Mesorhizobium shangrilense: one gene and its partner. The protein of the gene in region 1 interacts with the protein of each later gene in a pairwise test. Links are inferred from orthologs where the notes say so. Each region holds a gene or a part of one and is shown on either strand. Other genes may lie near its edges.

Region 1 (8,773 bases):
CAGGCCTGCGGGGCGCTGCCACGTTCTTGCCACTTTTCTCGTTGCGAAGGGCGAACCGAACGCGTATCCCAAGGCGTCACTTGGGACCGGGAAAGATGCGGCAAAGCCGGTGTCCCCGGTGGGATTGGCAGGCATACAGGAAAATCATGGACGAAAGCGTTCAGAAATCCTGCTGGGGCGTCACCGTCAAAGCAGTGATTGGAATTGCAGTTTTGTTGCTTCTGGCATGGCTCTTCACCGGAGCTGAAACCGCGACAGCGGTGCTGGCAAGATAGACGGTCAATCCGGGATTGTTGGGGGCGCGGCTTCGGGGCTGCGCCCTCGTTGCATTCTCTCAGGCTCGATGTCGTGCGTCCGCCAGCCGAAGACGGCGACAGTTGCGCGCTGGACCATCAAATCGACAAAGCCTATCGATACCTGCTGACGGCATATCGGGAGCTCAGGCGCGTGTTCCTTTCTGTATTCGACCTTTTCAAGATCGGCATCGGCCCGTCGAGCTCGCACACGATGGGGCCGATGTCGGCCGCCGTTCGGTTTCTAGACGAAATCCTCAACGGCGACTGGCCGCGCCCGGCAGGTGTCCGGGTGGACCGCGTGGCCGCCAGCCTGCACGGCTCGCTGGCCTTTACGGGTGTCGGCCACGGAAGTGACCGCGCCGTCATCCTGGGGCTGACGGGCCAGACCCCGCAGACTGTCGATCCGGACAGGGTCGACGAGACGATCGCCCGCATCACGGCAGAACGGCGCGTGTCGCCGCCCGGACATTCGGGTTACCGTTTCGATCCGGCCCACGACCTTGTCCTGGACAAGAAGACGCCGTTGCTGGGTCATGCCAATGGCATGGCCTTCTACGCCTACGACGCTTCCGACCGACTGCTCCTCAAGCGCATCTACTACTCGATCGGCGGCGGTTTCGTCGTATCCGAGGAGGAACTGCAGCGCATGAAGGCGCAGGGCGCCAAGGCCGCGGCCGGCAAGAAGGTGCCCTATCCGTTCAGGAGCGCCGCTGAAATGCTCGCGATGGCTGAGAAGAGCGGGCTCTCCATTGCCGAGATGAAGCGCGTGAACGAGGAAAGCCTCATGTCGCGCGACGAGCTGGATGCCGGCCTCGACGCGATCTGGAACGCCATGCGAGCCTGCATCGACCGCGGGCTCTCCCAGGACGGCATCATGCCTGGCGGGCTCAAGGTGCGCCGCCGGGCGCGCCAACTGCACGACAAGCTGCAGGACGAATGGCAACGGAATCGGCCCAATCCTCTGCTCGCCAATGACTGGCTGTCGATCTACGCGATGGCCGTGAACGAGGAGAATGCGGCCGGCGGCCGCGTCGTCACGGCGCCCACCAATGGAGCCGCCGGCGTGGTGCCCGCGGTGATGCGCTACTGGCTGCATTTTCACGCCGAGGCCGACCAGGCGAGCATCCGTGACTTCCTGCTGACGGCGGCCGCCATCGGCGGCATCATCAAGACCAACGCTTCGATCTCCGGCGCCGAGGTGGGCTGCCAGGGAGAGGTGGGCTCCGCATCGGCAATGGCCGCCGCCGGGTTGGCGGCAGTGCTGGGCGGCTCGCCCGAGCAGGTCGAGAATGCTGCCGAGATCGCCCTCGAGCATCATCTGGGCATGACTTGCGATCCCGTTGCGGGTCTTGTGCAGGTGCCATGCATCGAGCGCAACGCTCTCGGCGCGGTGAAGGCCGTGACCGCTGCCTCGCTGGCGATCAAGGGGGACGGAACGCATTTCGTGCCGCTCGATGCGGCCATCGAGACGATGCGTCAGACCGGCGTCGACATGAACGAGAAGTACAAGGAAACGAGTCTGGGCGGGCTTGCCGTGAACGTCGTGGAGTGCTGAGCGCCCCCTGTGAATAACCGCCTTCACGGTTGACCCGCCATGCCGGAGGCTTAAACGGTCCTGCAATGGCCCTGAACATCCTAAAACTCTGCGTCGGCTGCGACAGCGTTGAGGATCTCGAAGAATGGATCGCGTTCAAGCTCGATGAGCGGCGGCGCGCCGGCGAGCCTGTGGAGCATTTCCATACGACGCGCATGGTGCCCAGCCGCACCAACGAGGTGACGTCGGGCGGTTCGCTCTACTGGGTCATCAAGGGCAACGTGCAGTGCCGCCAGTTGATCACCGAGATCAGGCCGTTCGTCGACGGCGAGGGAATCGGGCGCTGCAAGCTCATGTTGGATGAAAACGTGGTGCGCACCGATTGGCAGCCGCGCCGCGCTTTCCAGGGATGGCGCTACCTGAAGGCGGAAGATGCCCCGGCCGATCTCGGGAAGGGGCATGCCGGCTTGGTCGCCATGCCTGCCGACCTTCGGCAGGAACTCGCCTCGCTTGGACTGCTGTAAGAACGCGCTGAGGTTGACCGCGTTCGGTCCAGTTCAGCCTTCATGCCACCAGCGGGCTTGCAAGCGCGGGGCGTTCGCCACATCTTGATGGTGATGAGCGACGAAAAATCCCTCACATCCACCGGAAAGGCCGGTGAGCCGTCGCTGCGGCGCTCCGCGCCGAGCGAGATCGAGGCCTTCGTGCGTCAGGTCCAGGCCGCCGCCGCCACCTCCGGCGCGGGCAGGTTGATCCTTGCCCTGGACGCAACCATGAGTCGCCAGCCGACCTGGGACCTTGCCTGCGAGTTGCAAGGGAAGATGTTCGATGCCGTGGGCAAGACCGGCGCGCTGAAGGTCCAGCTGGTCTATTTCCGCGGCTTCGGCGAATGCCGGTCATCAAGGTTCGTCGCCGACACGAACTCGCTGAAGGACCTGATGACCAGGATCGACTGCCGGGCCGGCCATACGCAGATCGGCAAGGTGCTGACGCACGCGCTCAAGGAAGCAAGCGGACAGAAGATCGCCGCTCTGGTCTATATTGGCGACGCGATGGAAGAGAGCATCGACGACCTCGCCGAGAAGGCCGGTCGGCTCGGGTTGCATGGCGTGCCGGCCTTTGTGTTCCAGGAGGGCAGGGACCAACAGGCGGAACGCGCATTCAAGGAGATCGCGCGCCTGACGAAAGGCGCATGGTTCCGATTCGACCGCGACTCGGCGTCGACGCTGGCAAAGCTCCTATCGTCGATCGCCGTCTTCGCCACTGGCGGTCTGAAGGCGCTGCAGGCGCGCAATCGCCCCGAAGATCGCCTGATGATCGAACATCTGAGCGGGTCGAGATGAGCGTTTTTCTTGGACTGCTCGCGGGATTGACCGTGATCGCCGCTCTGTTCGTCGTTTTTGTCAGGACGGACGCGCAATCCCTGGCGAACGGACTGCGGCTGGCCGGGCCGGTGGTGGCCGGCGTCGCCGGCGTCGTGCTCATGTTGCTCGGACGCGCAGGATTGGGCGGGATGCTCATCTCCGGCGCACTGGCATGGTTCGCGTCGGTGCGCCGCGCCACCCGAGCGACGAAGTCGCCCTCCAGGCGCTCGACGGTGCGTACCGCTGCGCTGGAGATGGAGCTTGACCACGACACCGGCGCCCTGGAAGGAATCGTGCTTGCCGGTCGCTACGAAGGCAGCATCCTGACTCGGATGAGCGAGGCCGATCTGCTCGGCATTTACGCCGAGCTGGCGTCGGACGGCGAGAGCCGGCAGCTACTTGAGACGTACCTTGACGGCCGATTTCCCGCTTGGCGCGAAGACCTGAAGGCGGACGCTGGCCACGGGAAGGGAATTCCTCCAGGCTCGGGCGCCATGACTAAGGAGGAGGCTTACAAGGTCCTTGGTCTTGAATCGGGGGCTACCCCGGCGGATGTCCGCAAGGCGCACCGCCGCCTGATGCAGCGCCTGCACCCCGACATCGGCGGATCGCCGTTCCTGGCGGCGCGGATCAACGAAGCCAAGGACGTCCTTCTCTCCGATCACAACTGAAGCTCCTTCGACGAAATACAAGCCCGGAGGCGGAGAGTTCACCCACTCACTGAGTGGCGTAGCAGGCGATCTTCTTCTTCTTGAGCGCGCCGCAGGCGCTCCATGCGGCGGTCTTGGTTTCGAACCCACCGAAACGGGCGCGATAGTAGAGGGTCCCGTCCTTCTCGAAGGTGACGGTGTAGGCCGATGCGGAGGCAACCGCGGCGCCCGCCTTCTGGGCGATGGATTCCAGCGCCTTGCGGGCTTCGCTTTCGCTGGGCGAAGAGGCGACCTGGATCGACCAGCCGCTCCCGCCACGCGTGGATGCCGTGCTGATCGGGTCGACGGCGACCTTCGGCCTGGGGGCGGGGTCCGCGTAGGCCTGCTCGATCGCTTCGACACGCTCCTGCCGCGCCAGCAGCTTCGGCGTCGGCACGTCACCGCCGAAGCGCTCAGCGGCGGGCGCCTCGATCGCGACGCCGGCGGACGCGATCTTGTATTCCTCGATCGCGTCGGCGACGTCATTGGCGTCGCCTTCGGAGACGTCGAACGCGTCAGGACGCTCGTCGGGCGTCGGCGCGTCGCTCTTGGGCAGCATGGCGACAGCCATGTCCTTCAGAGTCTTGGGGTCGGTTTTGGCGATCAGATCGCCCCCGCCGCCGCGACCCGAAGCCTTCGGCAGGTAGGTCTTGATGAGTTCGGCCATACGGTTGTCGCGGCTGCGGCCCGACTCGCCGCCGAGCACCACGGCGACGATCTTGCGGTTGCCGTCGACCACCGAGGAAACGAGGTTGAAGCCGGATGCGCGCGTGTAGCCGGTCTTGATGCCGTCGACGCCTTCGATGCGTCCCAGCAGGCGGTTGTGGTTGGCGATGCGCTGCTTGCCGTACTTGAACGAGCGGGTGGAGAAGTAGTCGTAATACTGCGGGAAGTGCTCGCGCAGCGCGATGCCGAGCGTTGCCATGTCGCGCGCCGTCGTGAACTGGCCGGTGTTGGGGAGGCCGTGTGGATTGCGGAACACCGTGCTCTTCATGCCGAGGCTGCGCGCCTTGGCCGTCATCATCTTCGCGAAGTCGGCCTCTGAACCGCCGAGCAGTTCCGCGAGCGCCGAAGACGCGTCGTTGGCGGAGCGCGTGATCAGCGCATAGATGGCGGTTTCGACGCTGATCGAACCGCCGGCCTTCACGCCGAGCTTCGTGGGCGGCTGCGACGCAGCATGCTGGGAGAACCGGACCTGGCTCGTCGTCTTGATCTTGCCGCGCTGCAGCGCCTCGAACGTCAGGTAGAGCGTCATCATCTTCGTCAGGGACGCGGGGTAGCGTCGCGAATCCGCACTCGACGAGTGCAGGACCTTGCCGGTGTTCGCGTCGACCACGATCGCCGCATACTTCGCCGCGACAGCCTCGGCGGCGAACGACAAGCTGAGAACGATGGCGAGGAGGAGGGCGGCCGGCCGGCCGAAGAAAGCCCACTTGCTGGGCAGCGCAAACGCCTGACGCACTGTTACATCCTTTGATGTTCTTGTCGGTCCCCGGACGGCCAAAGGTGTCCATCCAAGCATCCGGGGACTTTAGCTGCGCCAGCGTTACCAATCCGTTTATGGTAACCGAGACGTTCACAATTTCATTCGACCTTGTCTCGAAACCGCGGTTTCCGGCCTTTTCGCGGGGCGCTTCTTGACAAATTGTGCAGTGCACAATATCTCTAGCGCACCGCAGCATCCCCAGGAATGAAAGGATTTCCAGATGTGGCAGTCGTTTGATGATTTCAGCAAGTATGGCAAAGAGTTCGTGGATACCGGGCTGAAGAGCTACGCTTCGGTGTCGAAGGGCGCCCAGGCGATCGCAGCCGAGGCGACCGACTATTCGAAGAAGAGCTTCGAGGCCGGCAGCCAGGCTTTCGAGAAGCTGGTCTCTGCGAAGTCGCTCGAGAAGGCGATCGAGATCCAGTCGGATTACGCCAAGCAGGCCTATGAGGGCCTCGTCGCCGAAGCCACCAAGCTCGGCGAACTCTATGCCGATCTGGCCAAGGAAGCCTACAAGCCTTACGAGTCCATCATCGCCAAGGCGAAATGATCGCCGACGTCTGACTTCGGTCAGCGTCAGCAACAGGCATCAAAAGCCCGGTCGCGGAAGCGCGGCCGGGCTTTTGCTATGCACGCCCTGCCACACAATTCCGTCAACTCTCCGCATGGTCAGTTCCGCACCGTATTGTCAGCGTGGAAGAAGGGCTTAAAATCGAGACCGAAGCACATACATGTGGAAGTGAGCGAGCTTGCGGAATCAAGGGCAGATGTTGTGAGAATGGGCGGTGCGGCCACGCGAGACATCGTGGCGCGAATGCAGAACGGCGACGAGCGGAGCGGCGGACCCGGTCGCGGCACAGCCGTGATCACGCGCACGAAACCCAAGACCAAGAAGCCTTCGCTCTATCGTGTCCTGATCCTGAACGACGACTACACGCCGATGGAATTTGTGGTCCATGTGCTGGAACGCTTTTTTCAGAAGGATCGGGAAGCCGCGACGCGCATTATGCTCCATGTCCACAATCACGGAGTGGGCGAGTGTGGCGTCTATACGTTCGAGGTCGCAGAGACCAAAGTGACGCAAGTCATGGATTTTGCCCGTCAGCATCAGCATCCGCTGCAATGCGTGATGGAGAAGAAGTGAGGTTATAATGCCGGCTTTCTCCCAAGGCCTGGAAAAGGCGCTGCATCAGGCGTTGACCTTCGCCAACGAACGCCATCACGAGTATGCGACGCTCGAGCACTTGCTGCTCGCGCTGATCGATGACGGCGACGCCGCCGCGGTCATGCGTGCTTGCAATGTCGATCTCGACGAGCTCAAGCAGACAGTAATCACCTACATCGACACCGAGCTCGACAACCTGGTCACGGGCTATGACGAGGACTCGAAGCCCACGGCCGGCTTTCAGCGCGTGATTCAGCGCGCCGTGATCCACGTGCAGTCATCGGGTCGTGAGGAGGTATCCGGCGCCAACGTGCTCGTCGCCATCTTCGCCGAGCGCGAGAGCCATGCTGCCTACTTCCTCCAGGAGCAGCAGATGACCCGCTACGACGCGGTCAACTACATCTCGCACGGCATAGCAAAGCGGCCGGGGGCCAACGAATCGCGTTCGCCGCGTGGCGCCGAGGAGGAGCAGTCCGGCCAGGCGAACGGCGATCAGTCCGAAGACAACGGCAAGAAGAAGCAGCAAGATGCGCTGTCGGCCTATTGCGTCAACCTGAACAACAAGGCCAAGGCCGGTCGGATCGACCCGCTGATCGGGCGGGCGTCCGAAATCAATCGCACGATCCAGGTGCTGTGCCGCCGCTCCAAGAACAACCCGCTCTATGTCGGCGATCCCGGCGTCGGCAAGACGGCGATCGCCGAGGGACTGGCCAAGCGCATCGTCGAGGGCGACGTCCCCGGCGTGCTCACCAACGCCACCATCTTCGCGCTCGACATGGGCACGCTGCTTGCCGGCACGCGCTATCGCGGCGACTTCGAGGAGCGGCTGAAGCAGGTCGTCAAGGAGCTCGAGGACTACCCCGGCGCCATCCTCTTCATCGACGAGATCCACACAGTGATCGGGGCGGGTGCGACGTCCGGCGGCGCCATGGACGCGTCCAACCTGCTCAAGCCGGCGCTGTCGTCCGGCACGATCCGCTGCATCGGCTCGACCACCTACAAGGAGTTCCGCCAGTTCTTCGAGAAGGACCGGGCCCTCGTCCGTCGCTTCCAGAAGATCGACGTGAACGAGCCGACGGTCGATGATGCCATCGAGATCATGAAGGGCCTGAAGCCCTACTACGAAGACTTCCACAAAGTGAAGTTCACCAACGACGCGATCAAGGCGGCTGTCGAGCTTTCGGCCCGCTACATCAACGATCGCAAGCTGCCGGACAAGGCGATCGACGTGATCGACGAGACGGGCGCGTCGCAGATGCTGCTGCCGGAGGCCAAGCGCAAGAAGACGATCTCGGTGAAGGAAATCGAGGCGACCATCGCCACGATGGCGCGCATCCCGCCCAAGACCGTCTCTGCCGACGACGAGAAGGTACTCGCCAATCTCGAGGCCGAGCTGAAGCGCGTCGTTTACGGCCAGGACATGGCGATCGAGGCGCTTTCGGCGTCGATCAAGCTGGCGCGTGCCGGCCTGCGCGAACCGGAAAAGCCGATCGGCTCCTACCTGTTCTCCGGTCCGACGGGCGTCGGCAAGACCGAGGTGGCGAAGCAGCTTGCTGCCTCGCTCGGGGTCGAGCTTCTGCGCTTCGACATGTCGGAATACATGGAGCGCCACACGGTGAGCAGGCTCATCGGCGCGCCTCCCGGCTATGTCGGCTTCGACCAGGGCGGCCTTCTGACCGACGGCGTCGACCAGCATCCGCATTGCGTGTTGCTGCTCGACGAGATCGAGAAGGCGCATCCGGACCTGTTCAACATCCTGTTGCAGGTGATGGACCATGGCAAGCTGACCGATCACAACGGCAAGCAGATCGACTTCCGCAACGTCATCCTCATCATGACGACCAATGCGGGTGCAGCCGACATGGCCAGGGCGGCGATCGGGTTCGGCTCATCGAAGCGCGAAGGCGACGACATGGAAGCGATCAACCGGATGTTCACGCCGGAGTTCCGCAACCGTCTCGACGCGATCATCCCCTTCGGCTCGCTGCCCGTGCCGGTCATCCACCAGGTGGTGCAGAAGTTCGTCATTCAGCTCGAGGCGCAGTTGTCCGAGCGTGGCGTCACCTTCGACCTCGCGCCGGAGGCTGTCGCCTGGCTGGCGGACAAGGGCTACGACGAGCGCATGGGCGCGCGGCCTCTTGGCCGCGTGATCCAGGAGCACATCAAGAAGCCGCTGGCGGACGAAGTGCTGTTCGGCAAGCTCAGGAAGGGCGGCACGGTCCGGGTCACCGTGGACGGC
Region 2 (8,833 bases), 1.2 Mb from region 1 along the record:
GCCGCAGGCGAATCCAGATGCGCCATCACCGCCGGAGGCAGCTTCATGCCATAGGTCGCGACGATCTTCTTGGCATCCTCACGCGTAGCACCGTCGGGCGCGGTCGGTCCGGACGCCACCAGCGCCGGATTGTCTCCCGGGATGTCGGAGACGACCAGCGACACCACGCGGGCCGGCGCAGCAGCCGCCGCCAGCCTCCCGCCCTTGATGGTGGAAACATGCTTGCGCACGGCGTTCATGGCGGAAATCGGAGCTCCCGACGCAAGCAGCGCCTCGTTCACCGCAATCTCGTCGGCAAGCGTCAATCCCTCGGGCGGCGACGGCAGCAGCGCCGAACCTCCCCCGCAGACAAGCGCCACGACGAGGTCGTCCTTGGTCAGTCCACTCACCTGGTCCAGCAGCGCACGCGCGGCAGCGAGCCCCGCTTCGTCCGGCACGGGATGCGCGGCCTCGAGGACGCGGATGCGCTCGCAAGGAACGGCGTAGCCGTAGCGGGTGACGACGACACCTTCGATCGGACCGTCCCACGCGCGTTCGAAAGCCCTCGCCAGCTGCGCCGCGCCCTTGCCGGCGCCGACGACCACCGTGCGCCCCTTCGGCTTCTCGGGGAGGAAATTGCGGACAACCTTTTCCGGATCGGCAGCCGCGACGGCGGCGTCGAAGATCGACGTCAGGAACGTTCTTGGATCGAGATCAGCCATGTCCGCCTCAGTCGCTCGCCTGCGGCAAAGCATATTGTGATGGGTCCAGACCCAGATGGTCGCAGAGCGCCGCGACGACGACTTCATGGTCCTGCCGCTCCGGCAGTCCGGAGACCGCGATGACGCCGATCACGCCAACCCCCGTCACGGTGATCGGAAAGCCTCCGCCGGCCAGCACATAGTCGGCCGAATCGAGCCCCTCGCTCGGCGGGAAAGTGCGATCAGGACGAGCCTTCTCAAGCGCGACCCGGTAGCTGCTCTTGCCGAGAAGCCTCACGACGTTGCGCTTGCGGCGCGTCCAGTTGGCGTTGGTGGAGGTCGAACCGGGCAAGGCGGCATAGAAAAGCGGCCGATCCCAAAACTGGATGTCGATGACGATCGGAAGCCCGTCGGCCAGTGCCCGCTCGCGAATCGCACTGCCGATGGCGAAGCCGGTTGCCTCATCGAATGCCGGAAAGACCAGCGCCTTCTCCTGGGCAATGATCCTGGCGATGTCTTCTGGCGCGCTCATGCAGCCTCCCAATCAAGCGATGCGCGGCAAACTACCGATTCCGCCGAAGAACGCGAGCGGAGAAGAAAAAGACTCACAAGGAGAGATCGCTCTTTGCCGGCCGGCCAGCGACGTAGACCTCCGCCACGGCGCGGTCGTCGCCCAGCGTCTGCAGCAGGAACAGTTCTTCCGCCAGCGTTTCCACCGTCTCCATGCGCAGCCGCATAACCGGGGTGGCGCGCGCATCGAGCACGGTGATGTCGGCGTCGGTGCCGATCTCAAGCGTGCCGATGTGGTCAGCGAGCGACAGCGCCTCCGCGTTGCCGCGGGTGATCTGCCAGAACGATTGGAAGGGGTTCAGCTTCTCGCCGTTGAGCGCGATGACCTTGTAGCCCTCGTCCATCGTGCGCAGCATCGAATAGTTGGTCCCCCCGCCAACATCCGTCGCGGAGGCAATACGCACCGGGTTTTCGCGGCCACGGTAGCGCTGGTAGTCGAACAGGCCAGAGCCCAGGAACAGGTTGGAGGTCGGGCAGAACACCGCCACCGACCCCGACTGCGACAGTGAGTCCGCCTCACGCTCCGACAGGTGGATGCAGTGTCCGAACAGCGCCCGCGGCCCGACCAGGCCGTAACGTTCGTAGACGTCGGTGTAGTCCTTCGACCAAGGATAGAGCTCCTGCGTGAACGCGATCTCGGCGTCGTTCTCCGACAGGTGCGTCTGCATGTGAAGATCGGGGTGCTCGCGGCAGAGCGCCCCCGCCATCTCCATCTGCTCGGGCGTCGAGGTGATCGCGAAGCGCGGCGTGATGGCATAGTGCTGCCGGCCCTTGCCGTGCCATTCGGCGATCAAGGCCTTGGTGTCGTCATAGGACGACTGCGGGGTATCGAGCACGCCCTCCGGCGCGTTGCGGTCCATCATCACCTTGCCGGCGACGGTCAGCATGTTGCGGTCGTGCGCCTCGGCAAAAAACGCCTCCGCGGATTGCCGATGGACCGAGCAATAGGCAGCGACCGACGTCGTGCCATGACGCACGAGTTCATCCAGGAAGAGACGCGCGATGCGGCGCGCGTGCTGCGCATCGACGAATTTTGATTCCGCCGGGAAGGTGTACCTGTTCAGCCATTCGAGCAGTTCCGCGCCGTACGAGGCGATCACCTGCATCTGCGGGTAGTGCGCATGGCAGTCGACGAATCCCGGCACGATGAGGTTTGGCCGGTGGTCGACCACTCGTGCTCCATCCCCGGTCATTGCCCTGACATCCGCAAAACTGCCGCAGGCGACGATGGCGCCATCGCGGATCAAGACGCCGCCGTCCTCCTCGTAGGCATAGGCGGAGGCGTCGTCGATCGTTTCCGGCCAGCGCCGGAAGGAGAGCGTGCGCCCGCGTAGGAGAAGGGTGGTCATGTGTTCAGCCTCGCCATCGTGGCCACAACGCGCTCCGCCATCACCGCGCGCCCTCGAACCAGGCGACCAGCAGCTTGCGCTCCTCCGGCGTGATCTGCGTCACGTTGCCGGGCGGCATGGCGTGGCTCCGGCCGGCCTGCAGGTAGATCTCGCGCGCATGCTCGCCGATTTGGGCGTCGCTCTCCAGCACCACGCCTTTCGGCGCAATGTGGATTCCCTCATAGGCCGGCTCCGCTGCATGGCACATGGCGCAGCGGCCGAGCACGGTGTCCCGCACGGCGGGAAAGTGCTCCGACGCGGCGAACTTCTGCGCCTGCGAGGAAGCCGCTGCCTGCGGCTCGCCGGTCAGCACCTTCGGCACCGTCGACAGCCACATGATGATGACGAACAGGATCGCCGCGACCAGCCAGGTCCAGGTCGGATTCCCCTTCCGTGCGTGGTTGGTGTTGAAATAGTGGCGGATCAGCACGCCGATCAGGAACACCAGCGCGGCGATGACCCAGTTGAACTCGGTGCCGAAGGCCAGCGGATAGTGGTTCGACAGCATCAGGAACAGCACTGGCAGCGTCAGGTAGTTGTTGTGCGTCGAGCGCGTCTTGGCGATCTTGCCGTATTTCGGGTCGGGCTTGCAGCCGGCGATGAGGTCGGCGACGACGATCTTCTGATTGGGGATGATGACCAGGAAGACATTGGCCGACATGATGGTCGCGGTGACCGCGCCAAGATGCAGGAAGGCCGCGCGACCGCTGAAGATCTGGGTAAAGCCCCAGGCGAGAAATACCAGGATCGCGTAGAGCACCAGCATGAGCAGCGTGTCGCTCTTGCCGAGCGGCGACTTGCAGAGAGCGTCGTAGAGGAGCCAGCCGAGCACCAGCGAAGCGATGGAGAGGCCGATCGCCGCCATCGGCGAGATATCGAGGACGTTGCGGTCGATCAGGAAAAGGTCGGCGCCGGCGTAATAGACGATGGCGAGCATAGCGAAGCCCGACATCCAGGTGGCGTAGCTCTCCCATTTGAACCAGGTCAGGTGCTCGGGCATCTCGGCCGGCGCCACGAGATACTTCTGGATGTGGTAGAAGCCGCCGCCGTGGACCTGCCACTCCTCGCCATGCGCTCCGGCGGGCAGTCCGGGCCGCTGCCGCAGGCCGAGGTCGAGCGCGACGAAATAGAAGGACGAGCCGATCCAGGCGATGCCGGTTATGACGTGCAGCCAGCGAGCGGCAAAGCTCAGCCACTCCCAAATGATCGCAAAATCGTTCATCGCCCGCTCCGTTGATCGGACGACATTACGGCGCTCGCGGCAAACCGAAAGGGGTGTAGTGACCGATCACTTTCAAAAAATTATGGAAAATACTAGCCTGCTCCGCTCAGGGCACGGAATGAAGCGTCGAGATGGCCTATCTGGATAACATCGCAGTGTTCGTGCGCGTCGTCGAACTCGGCAATCTCTCTGCCGCGGGGCGCGACATGCGCCTCTCGCCGGCGGTGGCGTCCAACCGGATCAAGGAGCTGGAAAAGCACCTGAACGTGCGGCTGTTCAACCGGACGACCCGCCAGTTGATGCCGACCGAGCACGGCAGCGTCTTTTACGAAGGCGCGAAGAAAGTGCTGGACGCGATCGTCGAGGCCGAGGCGGCCGTGATTGCGCTGTCAGGCAGCCCGCGCGGCACCATCCGCGTCACCGCGCCGCTCGGGCTCGGCCGCCGCTTCATCGCCTCGGGCATTCCGGATTTCCACGACACCTACCCTGACATCGAGGTGCGTCTCAGGCTGTCGGATCACAACATCGACATCCTCAAGGAAGGTCTCGACCTTGCCTTCAAGCTCGGCGTCATCGAGGATTCGAGCCTGAGGATGCGCGGCATCATGGACTGCGAGAGGGTGCTGGTGGCCGCGCCCGGATATCTGGAGCAGCGCGGCGAACCGACCGATCCGCGTCAACTGGTCGATCGCAAGCACGATTGCCTGATGCTGCGCTATCCCGGCCTGCGCGAGCATTTCTGGGTGCTGCAGACGCCGGAGGGGCCGCAGAAGTTCGAGGTGCACGGACCCTACGATTCCGACGACGGCGACGTGCTCACGGGCTGGGCGCTGTCGGGGCGCGGCATCATCAACAAGCCCCGCTTCGAGATCGAACCCTTCATTCGGGAGGGGCGTCTGAAGGTGATCATGACGCAAACGCCGCCCGTTCCCGTACAGCTCGCCGCCGTTTACCCGCACAAGAAGCTGCAGGACCCCAAGGTGCGCCTGCTGCTGGATTTCATGGCCGACCGCTGCCAGCGGATGATCAAGGACATTCTCGCGGCAAAATGACCGCCTTGGAACGGTCGCCGGCAAGCTGCATTGTGGTCTCCGGGAGGGAGCGTAGGGATCATTTCAGGAGCTGAACATGAAGACGCACATTACGCGCAACGATCTCCAGTCCAACACCAGGAAAACCTCCATCGAACTCCTCAACGCCCGGCTCGCCGAGGCGATCGACCTGGCGCTGATCACCAAGCAGGCGCACTGGAACGTCAAGGGTCCGCAGTTCATCGCCATCCATGAGATGCTGGACGGCTTCCGCAAGGAACTCGATATTCACGTCGACACCATCGCCGAACGCGCGGTCCAGCTCGGCGGCACGGCGCTGGGCACGACGCAGGTGGTGGCAGAGACGAGCAGGCTACCCGCCTATCCGACGGACATCTTCACCACCAGGGACCACCTCGCGGCTCTCATCGACCGCTATGCCGAAACGGCAAAGGCCGCGCGGGCGGCCATCGACGAGGCGGACGAGGCCGGCGACGCCGACACCGCAGACATCCTCACCGGCTACTCCCGCGCGCTCGACAAGTCGCTCTGGTTCCTGGAGGCGCATACTCAGGAGAGGGAGTGAGGCGGCAGGTCACCGCTTCTGTTCCCTGCCTCACCTCGCGAACCGCCCATCCAATGGTCGCCGCATCCGCCCGTTGCTCTATCCTGATCGGCGGTTGGCTCAGATCACGCTGATGATCGTTCTCACAGGAGCGGCACGGGCAGCGCCGTGTTGACGGCGGTTTTCACGATCGCGATCACGCTGTTGAAGAACCTCTGGGCCTGAAACAGCGTGATCTGGCAGGTGTGGGCAATGCCCATGGCCAACAGTAGCTGTGCGTCCTTCAAGTACATCCTCGCGTCAGATTTCGTGATTTCGCCCTTGTGGACGCCCGTGGCGATATCGGCCAGCGCGGAGGCATAGCCGTTCACGTATAGCGGCGCGGCCTTTTTCACCTTCTCCCAGATCGTTCCACCTGTCTTGGCCCCTTCGGCCAAGATTGCAGCGGCGATTGCGTTCACGTCGATTTTCATTGCCCCGCCTCCTTATGCCTCAGGTTTGTTTTCTAGGAGCGTTTGAATTGTTCCCATGATTGCGGTTTGCAGCGTTCCGCCTCGATACTTGATCTCGGAGCCATTCAACACGCCGTCATTCTTCTGCGCGTAGTTGAGGGCATCGACATAGAAGCGCGTCGAGTAAAGTTGCGATTCCCGGCAGTCGAGACGTTCGTAGTCTTCGGGCAATACCGTCGTAATGTAGGGCAACTCGGTGAAGGTCTTGAGACCTGCGCTTGACGCGCATGGTTTGCTGCCTCTCAGCGGCTTCGCTCGCAGGATCAAACGATCCAGTACGTTGTAGGTGGCCGCATAGTAGGCCACCGTCTCTTGCGACCCGTACCGCCTCTCCGGTCCCCCGGCGCTTGCTGCCGCGAGGAACGTCGCCGTGTCCTCGGAGAGCTTGTTCAGGGACTGATCGAAGGTCGGGTCGTAGGGAGCCACGAAGCTCACGCAGCCCGACGCCAGTAGAAGCGCAGCAAGAAACAGACTGCGGCAGAACATGAACGCCCCCAAACACGACGACTGATGCGCTCAATGGGTGCACATGATCGCACACTACCCTTATGGTTGCAATCTCACGCATTGCAACTTAGACGTGCGCGCTAGGGCATCCAGCGTCGTCGCGATCCTTAGGATCCTGAGGAGCTCTATGGGGCGATTCGGTGACGGAGCTGACGACGCGGCTGTTCAAGTCGACTGTGCGGCCGACCGAGCCAGCGCCGTCACGACTTCCGCCGCCGCCAGCGCCGCGATGACGGCCGGGCGCTTGTCGTTTACGGCGTCGCCACCGATCGGGGAGACCAGCCGGGCAAAGGCCGCCTCCGCGCCGCCTGCGGTCTTAAAATACCAGCTCCTGAAGGTGGCCTTCTTGGTCTTCGAGCCGATCATGCCGACGTAGGCGACATCGGTTCGCTTCAGGGCTTCCGCGACGATCAGGAAGTCCAGGGCATGGTCGTGGGTGAGCACGATGAAGGCGGAGCCGGGAGGCGCTTCGCGAACGGCCTCTTCGGGCATCGGAAGCAGACGCGTCGCGACATCCGCCGGCATCCCGTCCAGCGCATCCGCGCGCGTCTCGACGATGACTGCACGCACCGGAAGCAGGGAAAGCGCCGAGGCCAGCGCATGGCCGACATGCCCGCCGCCGAAGACGTACACGTGCGGGCGGGCGCTGTCCGTGGTTTCGGCGGTGGCGATGAGTTCGGCGCGAGTCGCGCTGTCGACCGGCAGGATGGACAGTTCGACACGGCCGCCGCAGCATTGCCCGATCTCGGGACCGAGGGGGATGGAGAGCGCCAGCGTCCCCCTCCCCCTTGAGGGGAGGGTGGCGGTCAAGCCGCCGGGTGGGGTGCTTGCGGCAGCGCTCGGCGTCCGATCCGCGGCGTCTTCTGAGGCTACCCCCTCTGCCCGCTTCACGGGCATCTCCCCCTCAAGGGGGGAGAGAACCCCGGCAAGCATCTGCCGCGCCGTGTCGATCGCCATGAACTCGAGCTGGCCGCCGCCGATCGTGCCGAAGATCGCGTCTTGGGACACCAGCATCCAGGCGCCCTTTTCGCGCGGGGTCGAGCCCTTTGCCGCCGCGACCTCGACCAGCGCTGCCGACGGCGAAGCGTCGAGGAAGGCGCGAAGGCCGGGCGCGGTCTCACTCACGGCAGCGCCTTCGCCTCCCGCTTGAGCCGCTCGACCGCCATCAGCACGCGTTCGGGCGTCGCCGGGGCATCGAGGCGCGGGCAGATGCGATGGTCGGCGACGCTCGCCACCGCGTCCGAAAGCGCGTGCAGCACCGACATGCCGAGCATGAAGGGCGGTTCGCCGACCGCCTTGGAGCGGTGCACGCTCGCCTCCCGGTTCACCGACCAGTCGGCGAGGCGCACATTGAAGATTTTCGGCCGGTCGGACGCCAGCGGGATCTTGTAGGTGGATGGCGCATGGGTGCGCAGCCGGCCCTTGTCGTCCCACCACAACTCTTCCGTGGTCAGCCATCCCGCGCCCTGGACGAAGGCGCCTTCAACCTGCCCCAGATCGATGGCCGGATTCAGCGAGCGCCCGGTCTCGTGCAGGATGTCGGCGCGCTCGATCATGTACTCGCCGGTCAGCGTGTCGATCGACACTTCCGCGCAGGCTGCGCCATAGGCGAAATAATAGAACGGGTGCCCCTCGCCCTTGTCACGGTTCCAGTGGATTTTAGGGGTCTTGTAGAACCCCGCCGCCGACAGCTGCACGCGCGCGAAATAGGCCTGCTTGATGAGGTCCGCGAAGGCGATCTCCTGGTTCCCGATCCGCACGCGGTTCGGCAGGAACACGACCTGGTCGTGCGGCACGCTGTACTTGTCGGCTGCAAAATCGATCAGCCGCTGCTTGATCTGGTGTGCTCCGTTCTGCGCTGCCATGCCATTGAGATCGGAGCCCGACGAAGCAGCAGTGGCCGACGTGTTGGGGACCTTGCCCGTCGTGGTGGCCGTGATCTTCACGCGGTCGAGATCGATCTGGAACTCTTCCGCGACCACCTGCGCAACCTTGGTGTTGAGGCCCTGCCCCATCTCCGTGCCGCCATGGTTCAGGTGCACCGAGCCGTCGGTATAGACATGCACCAGCGCACCGGCCTGATTGTAGTGGGTCGCCGTGAAGGAGATGCCGAATTTAACGGGCGTCAGCGCCATGCCGCGCTTGACGATGCGGCTGTTGGCGTTGAAGGCAGCGATCTCGCGTCGGCGGCGCGCATAGTCCGAGCTTTCCTCGAGTTCCGCGACGATGCGGTCGATGACATTGTCCTCGACCCTCTGGTGGTAGGGCGTGACATTGCGGCCACCATCCCTATCCGCCGGCGCGTAGAAATTCCGCTTGCGGATCTCCAGCGCGTCCTTGCCGACGGCAAAGGCAACC

The links.
Region 2: the proteins of clpS (region 1) and dps interact in binary tests that used the Escherichia coli proteins (3 or more experiments, as listed by UniProt). The link is inferred for Mesorhizobium shangrilense from one-to-one orthologs.

Annotation. Positions count from the first base shown.
Region 1 is NZ_JAQGPN010000001.1:3,328,248-3,337,020, reverse strand. The notes cover bases 4,921-7,830. They hold clpS (ATP-dependent Clp protease adapter ClpS), read left to right. Parts: upstream 4,921-6,147; coding sequence 6,148-6,513; downstream 6,514-7,830. Other genes in these bases: clpA (ATP-dependent Clp protease ATP-binding subunit ClpA), read left to right, coding at 6,521-7,830; PD284_RS16040 (phasin family protein), read left to right, coding at 5,590-5,919; PD284_RS16045 (D-alanyl-D-alanine carboxypeptidase), read right to left, coding at 4,921-5,345. Outside these bases: PD284_RS16070 (hypothetical protein), read left to right, coding at 147-275; PD284_RS16065 (L-serine ammonia-lyase), read left to right, coding at 448-1,851; PD284_RS16060 (DUF1489 family protein), read left to right, coding at 1,917-2,354; PD284_RS16055 (vWA domain-containing protein), read left to right, coding at 2,448-3,173; PD284_RS16050 (DnaJ domain-containing protein), read left to right, coding at 3,170-3,865; more of PD284_RS16045, read right to left, coding at 3,912-4,920; more of clpA, read left to right, coding at 7,831-8,773. UniProt on the Escherichia coli protein: Involved in the modulation of the specificity of the ClpAP-mediated ATP-dependent protein degradation.
Region 2 is NZ_JAQGPN010000001.1:4,479,308-4,488,140, forward strand. Bases 3,763-6,732 are described here. They hold dps (DNA starvation/stationary phase protection protein Dps), read left to right. Parts: upstream 3,763-4,988; coding sequence 4,989-5,477; downstream 5,478-6,732. Other genes in these bases: PD284_RS21620 (urate hydroxylase PuuD), read right to left, coding at 3,763-3,860; PD284_RS21625 (LysR family transcriptional regulator), read left to right, coding at 3,992-4,912; PD284_RS21635 (hypothetical protein), read right to left, coding at 5,600-5,929; PD284_RS21640 (hypothetical protein), read right to left, coding at 5,942-6,454; xdhC (xanthine dehydrogenase accessory protein XdhC), read right to left, coding at 6,641-6,732. In the rest of the region: PD284_RS21605 (glycerate kinase type-2 family protein), read right to left, coding at 1-701; PD284_RS21610 (heme-degrading domain-containing protein), read right to left, coding at 709-1,212; guaD (guanine deaminase), read right to left, coding at 1,286-2,599; more of PD284_RS21620, read right to left, coding at 2,640-3,762; more of xdhC, read right to left, coding at 6,733-7,600; xdhB (xanthine dehydrogenase molybdopterin binding subunit), read right to left, coding at 7,597-8,833.